2 linked regions of the Rheinheimera salexigens genome follow. The protein of the gene in region 1 interacts with the protein of each later gene in a pairwise test. Links are inferred from orthologs where the notes say so. Each region holds a gene or a part of one and is shown on either strand. Other genes may lie near its edges.

The links.
Region 2: the proteins of purT (region 1) and ispA interact in binary tests that used the Escherichia coli proteins (3 or more experiments, as listed by UniProt). The link is inferred for Rheinheimera salexigens from one-to-one orthologs.

Annotation. Positions count from the first base shown.
Region 1 is NZ_MKEK01000001.1:2,058,948-2,062,279, forward strand. Bases 126-3,125 are described here. They hold purT (formate-dependent phosphoribosylglycinamide formyltransferase), read right to left. Parts: upstream 2,238-3,125; coding sequence 1,014-2,237; downstream 126-1,013. Other genes in these bases: BI198_RS09365 (FecCD family ABC transporter permease), read right to left, coding at 126-159; gndA (NADP-dependent phosphogluconate dehydrogenase), read right to left, coding at 2,234-3,125. Outside these bases: more of BI198_RS09365, read right to left, coding at 1-125; more of gndA, read right to left, coding at 3,126-3,332. UniProt on the Escherichia coli protein: Involved in the de novo purine biosynthesis. Catalyzes the transfer of formate to 5-phospho-ribosyl-glycinamide (GAR), producing 5-phospho-ribosyl-N-formylglycinamide (FGAR). Formate is provided by PurU via hydrolysis of 10-formyl-tetrahydrofolate.
Region 2 is NZ_MKEK01000001.1:1,478,796-1,482,028, forward strand. The notes cover bases 33-2,933. They hold ispA ((2E,6E)-farnesyl diphosphate synthase), read right to left. Parts: upstream 1,977-2,933; coding sequence 1,089-1,976; downstream 33-1,088. Other genes in these bases: dxs (1-deoxy-D-xylulose-5-phosphate synthase), read right to left, coding at 33-1,074; pomA (flagellar motor protein PomA), read left to right, coding at 2,423-2,933. Also shown: more of dxs, read right to left, coding at 1-32; more of pomA, read left to right, coding at 2,934-3,190; BI198_RS06840 (flagellar motor protein MotB), read left to right, coding at 3,194-3,233.

The sequences.
Region 1 (3,332 bases):
CGTATCGGCAATAGTGTTTTGGGGTGCTTGGGACAGTAAAACCTTCAGCATGTCGGCAAAACTGATGTCAGCAGTCCCTAGCAACAAACTAGCGAACACACTGGCTAGCAGTAATAGAGCAATAAAGCCAAAAAATGCTGAGGAGTGTTGTTTTAGCATAGTTATCGCACCTGCTGAAACGGCGTAGATGCTGCTGTTGGATAAAACATGACTTGCGGCTTGGCCAATTTAGTATGCTGATACACTTCGCAAGGTAATCCAAACACTTGCTGCAAAATAGCCGGCTGTAATACTTGTGCTGGGCTACCAAAGGCTATTTGCTGGCCTTGATTAATTAATAACAGCTTATCGCAATATAAAGCGGCTAAATTAAGGTCATGCAAACAGGCCAAGACACTCACTTTTAATGCGCTAATAAGTTGTAAGATTTGATGTTGATATAATACATCTAAGTGGTTTGTCGGTTCGTCTAGCAATAGTAATTCTGGCTGCTGAACTAAGGCTTTAGCTATATATAACCGTTGTTGCTCACCGCCAGACAAGGTTTCTACTTGCTGATTAGCTTTAGTGGCAAGACCCACCGTGGTTAAGGCCTGACTGACCCGAACTCGATCATTATCGGTATTGGCTTGATACCAGTTTTTATAAGGTAATAAGCCCATTGTGGCCACTTCTTCTGTGGTTAGCGCAAACATGGGGCTAACAGTTTGCGCGACAACAGCAATTAATTTGGCTAAATTATTTTGGCTATAACTGGTTAACGGCTGCTGTTTAAGCATTAGTTGCCCCTGCTGCGGCAGTACTGCTCGTTGCACCACACGCAACAATGAGCTTTTACCAGCACCATTGGGGCCAATAACACCAATAAACTCGGCCTTATTTAGGCTGAAATTGATATTATTTAATACCGTTTGACCGCCTAGTTGTAAGCCGACATTTCTTAGCGTTAACAAGCAGGTCTCCAATACCGATAGCCTTTAACACAGACTTTAACATTGCCTTTAACATAGGTGTCAGTCATGCAGGGTTACACTAAGCTTACTTATCACTTGTACGGCTTTATCTGTAGCAGATTGCACGTTGTCTGCTAACGCTAATGCCACCCCCATTCTACGTTCGCCTTGCACTTCTGGCTTAGCAAAAATACGCAACTCAGTATCAGCTAACTTTAACGCTTCGGCCATACCATGGTATTGGATATTGGCACTGTGCCCGCTAACTAATAACACTGCAGAAGCGGCTGGACCATATTGCTTAATCGTTGGGATTGGTAAACCTAAAATGGCTCTGGCATGCAGGGCAAACTCGCTGAGCTGCTGAGAAATTAACGTGACCATACCGGTATCGTGAGGCCGAGGTGAAACTTCGCTAAACCAAACTTCATCACCTTTCACAAAAAATTCGACACCAAAAAGACCGAATCCGCCTAGGGCTTGGACAACTTTTTTTGCATAGTACTCAGCTTTTTCAAGTGCGGCAACCGACATACCTTGCGGCTGCCAGCTTTCGCGATAGTCACCCCGCTCTTGACGATGACCTATTGGCTGGCAAAATTGAATTCCCGAGATACTATTCACAGTAAGTAAGGTTATTTCATAATCAAACTCAACTAAGCTTTCAACTATCACCCGGCCTTTACCCGCTCGACCGCCTTCTTGGGCATATTGCCATGCTTGTTCTAAGCCTGAGGCATCACGTAATATGGTTTGGCCTTTACCCGATGAGGACATAACGGGTTTAACAACACATGGATAGCTAATAGCCTGCACGGCCGCATAAAAACCGGCTTGATCACTGGCAAATTGATAAGCGGATGTGGGCAGTTGTAATTGCTCAGCAGCTAGTTGGCGAATACCTTCACGGTTCATGGTTAAACTGACTGCTTTGGCACTAGGCACTACGTTAAACCCGCTTTGCTCTAATTCTAATAATACCGAGGTGGCAATAGCTTCTAGCTCCGGCACAATAAAATTAGGCTTTTCAGTTATGACCAGTTGGCGTAACGCAGCATTATCTAACATGGATAATACAACTGCTTTATCAGCTACTTGCATTGCGGGTGCATTGGCGTAGCGATCGACAGCAATGACTTCACAGCCATAGCGCTTTAGTTCGATACACAGCTCTTTGCCTAATTCGCCAGCGCCTAATAATAAAACTTTAGTGCTGCTGATGGTGCCTGGAGTACCCATTGTTACGGCTTGTGTTGCGGCTTTTGATACGACTGGTTTGGTCATTTAATTTTCACCATAGGTCTATTAGTTTGGTTCCATTCAACATGATACTGCCGGCCTTTAGCTTTATCAGTACGTTCAAAAGTATGAGCACCAAAAAAGTCACGCTGGCCTTGTAATAAATTTGCCGGTAACACCGCGGTACGATAAGAGTCGTAATAACTAAGAGCCGAGCTTAACGCTGCCACCGGTATACCGGCTAAGGTGGCATTGGCCACCGCTTTGCGCCAATTTTGCTGATATTTAGATATTTGTTTGGCAAAGAACGGATCGAGCAATAGGTTTTCAAGCTCATCATCTCGTTGATAAGCTTGACTAATAGATTGTAAAAACACGGCTCGAATAATACAGCCTGCACGCCATATTTTGGCAATTTCAGCAAAACACAATTTCCAGCCATATTCGACAGCTGCAGTTTTCATTAAGTTAAACCCTTGGGCATATACGCATATCTTGGCGCAGTACAAGGCGTCATGTAATGACTGGATAATATCTTGTTTTTCGGCCGCTGATATAACATTTTCAGCAGGACCTGCCAATACCGTAGCGGCTTTAACCCGCTCAGATTTTAACGCCGATATTGCGCGTGCATAAACAGCTTCGGCAATGGTCGGCGCTGGGCTACCTAATTGTAAGCTACTTACTGCCGTCCATAAGCCAGTGCCTTTTTGCGCCGCTCTATCCATAATGACATCGACTAAAGGCAAACCGGTCTCTGAATCTTTGGTCGCTAATACTTCGGCACTTATTTCGATTAAATAACTATGTAATGGGCCATCGTTCCATTGCTTAAATACCGCCGCAATTTCTGCCGCGGGCATATGTAAAATATCCCGCATTACTTGATAGGCTTCACATATAAGCTGCATATCGGCATATTCAATACCGTTATGAACCATTTTTACATAATGCCCCGAACCACTTGGCCCTATGTATACTGCACAAGGCTCACCCTCTTTCACTGGATTGCCCGGTTCAAAGCGCTCAATCGGCTCGCCGGTTTTTGCATCAACTTTTGCTGCTATGGCTTGCCATATTGGTTTAATTCGAGTCCATGCATACGGATCACCACTTGGCATTAACGACGGACCAAATCTA
Region 2 (3,233 bases), 580 kb from region 1 along the record:
GGTTTTAGAAAACCTCACTAAATCCGAGCCTTCACGCATAGCCGGTGTTATGGCTTGTAAGCGCTCATCTTGTTTTGCCATATCGCAAATCCAAGCACCAAACACATTAGAAAAAGTAGGTAAGCTCGCTTTTTTAGCGGGTTGCTGATTATCGTCAGGGTTAAACTTAGATACGGCATGAAAGCCTATAGGATCCGCTTCAGCTGGCGCATAGCCTTTACCTTTTTTCGTTACAATATGCAGTAACTGTGGTCCCTGCAAGTTGCGCATATTACGAATGGTATTAACTAAACCGACAACATCATGACCATCGATAGGGCCAATATAATTAAAACCTAATTCTTCAAAAAAGGTACCCGGTGTCACCATGCCTTTAAAGTGCTCTTCAGCCCGACTGGCTAATTGGTGTAAAGGCGGAACACCACTCAGAATTTTTTTACCGCCTTCACGTAAGCTAGTATAAAAGTTGCCTGATAATATCCGAGCAAAATAACGGTTTAACGCGCCAACATTTTCAGAAATAGACATTTCATTATCGTTTAAGATAACTAACATGTCTGGTCGGACTTCACCGGCGTGGTTCATAGCTTCAAAAGCCATACCGGCGGTAATAGCGCCATCACCAATAACGGCCACCACTTTACGCTGGTTTCGTGCTTGTTTAGCGGCAATCGCCATACCTAAAGCTGCACTAATCGACGTGCTAGAATGGCCCACAGTTAAGACGTCGTATTCACTTTCTTCGCGATAAGGAAAAGGATGTAAGCCCTCTTTTTTACGAATACTTTGCATCCGTTCTCGACGACCAGTAAGAATTTTATGCGGATAGGCCTGATGGCCAACATCCCAAATAACCCGATCAAACGGAGTGTTATAGACATAATGTAGTGCAACCGTAAGTTCAACAGTGCCCAGGCCAGAAGCAAAATGACCACTACTTTGGCTAACAGAGTGCAATAAAAAACGCCGTAGCTCTTTACTTAAAGCCGGTAATTGCTCTTGGGGCAACTGTCTGAGTTGCTCTGGAAGATTTGCTTTCGCTAATAACGGGTAATCGTTAATTTCTAACGCCATATTCTTTGCCTGTATTAAAACCTGCGGTCGACTATATACTGCGCAAACTGGCGCAATTCATCGGTATTATAAGGTAATGATGCTAACGCATTAAGTGCATCTTGATAAAGTTGTTGTGCTTTTGCTTTTGCTTGGGGTAAACCAAGTAACATTGGGTAGGTTGCTTTATTCGCTAGGCTATCTGAACCTTGCGGTTTTCCTAATGTTTGGCTATCGCTTTCTATATCGAGGATATCATCTTGCACCTGAAATGCTAGTCCTAGTGCTGAGGCGAAACGCAACAAACTGTCTAATTCTGTAGGATCTTGTTTAGGGCTGCAATGCCAAGCTAACCGTACCGTAGTTTCAATTAGCGCCCCAGTTTTTAAGCGGTGCATGCGTTCTAATTGACTAACTGTAGTAGGCTGATTGGTTTGCATAATATCAATTGCTTGGCCACCACACATACCGCTGTAGCCTGACGCACGGCTAAAATGTTGCAACATTGCCACTATGTTTTTGGCATCAACCTGTTGATAGGGATGTTGGCTTAATACTTCAAACGCCATAGTTTGCAAAGCATCACCGGCTAATATAGCTGTAGCTTCATCAAAAGCTTTATGACAAGTGGGTTTGCCACGGCGCATATCGTCATTATCCATCGCCGGTAAGTCGTCATGAATTAATGAGTAACTGTGCAGCGCTTCAATTGCCGCAGCGGGGCCATCTAAATCTTCTAGACTGGCCCCTAACAGAGTACCGCAGCTATAGATTAAAAATGGCCGAATACGTTTGCCACCCATTAACAAGCTATAAGACATGGCTTGTAATAATTTAGGTTCAGTTTCAGGATATTGCTGCAAAAACTGCTGTAAATGGCGTTCTACTCTTTGTTGGTATAACGCTAAATTTTTTGTTGACACCTTACTCTCCTGCAGGGGCATCAAAAGGCAATAAGCTTTCTTGTTGCTGTTGTTGCATTAACACTTGAACCTTTTGCTCGGCAGCTTGCAATAATTGTTGGCTTTGTCTTGCGAGGGTGATGCCGCGTTCAAATTGTTGTAAAGATTGATCAAGTGACAAATCACCTTGCTCTAATTGTTGTACTATTAGCTCAAGTTCTGACAAAGTTTGTTCAAACTGGCTTAAGTCGGCTTTTTTTTACTCATTAATGCCCTCGGAAAATGTGTGAAAACTTATCTTCAGCACACTATTATGGTCAATCATAAGGCAGAAGTGAAAGCTTAAATGTATAAATTAATGTATTTTATACTTAAACATTCGTTGTTGTTGTCGATAACGTGTAATGCACTGATATAAACTAGCGTACAAACACGCTGTAGCAGTAATTGGGTAAAGGAGATTATACGTGGATATAGCAACCATTGTTGGCATGTTAGGCGCCATAGGTTTTGTCATTATGGCTATGGTGTTAGGCAGTGCCGGTAATGTCGGTATTTTTTATGATACTGTTTCTATATTAATCGTGGTGCTCGGCTCTATTTTTGTGGTGGTATCTAAATTTACTTTAGGTCAGTTTTTTGATTCAACTAAAGCAGCAGCGAAAGCCTTTATGTATAAAATTGAGCCGCCAGAAGAACTAATTGAAAAAGCGGTGCAACTTGCAGACTCAGCACGAAAAGGCGGGTTCTTAGCTTTAGAAGAAGCAGAGATACCCAATCAGTTTATGCAAAAAGGCGTCAATATGTTGGTGGATGGCCATGACGCTGACGTGGTACGAGCAACCATGTTAAAAGACATCAGCTTAACTGAAAAGCGCCATGAAATTGCCATTGGCGTATTTAAAGGTTTAGGTGAAGTTGCCCCCGCAATGGGTATGATAGGTACCTTAGTTGGTTTAGTCGCTATGCTATCCAATATGGACGATCCTAAAGCCATAGGCCCCGCCATGGCCGTGGCGTTATTAACGACCCTATATGGTGCCTTTATTGCCAACGTTATTGCTATCCCTATTGCCGATAAACTGGCCGTTCGTAACCAACAAGAAAAACAAAACTATCAACTTATAGTTGATGCGATTTTGGGTATTCAAGATGGCCAAAATCCGAAGATAATTGAAGGCATCTTGCGTAATTATTTAGCCCAAAGTAAGCGAGAAGTGGCGGTAGTGGAGTAAGTGATGAACGAAGAAGCTGAAGAGTGTAAATGCCCACCACCAG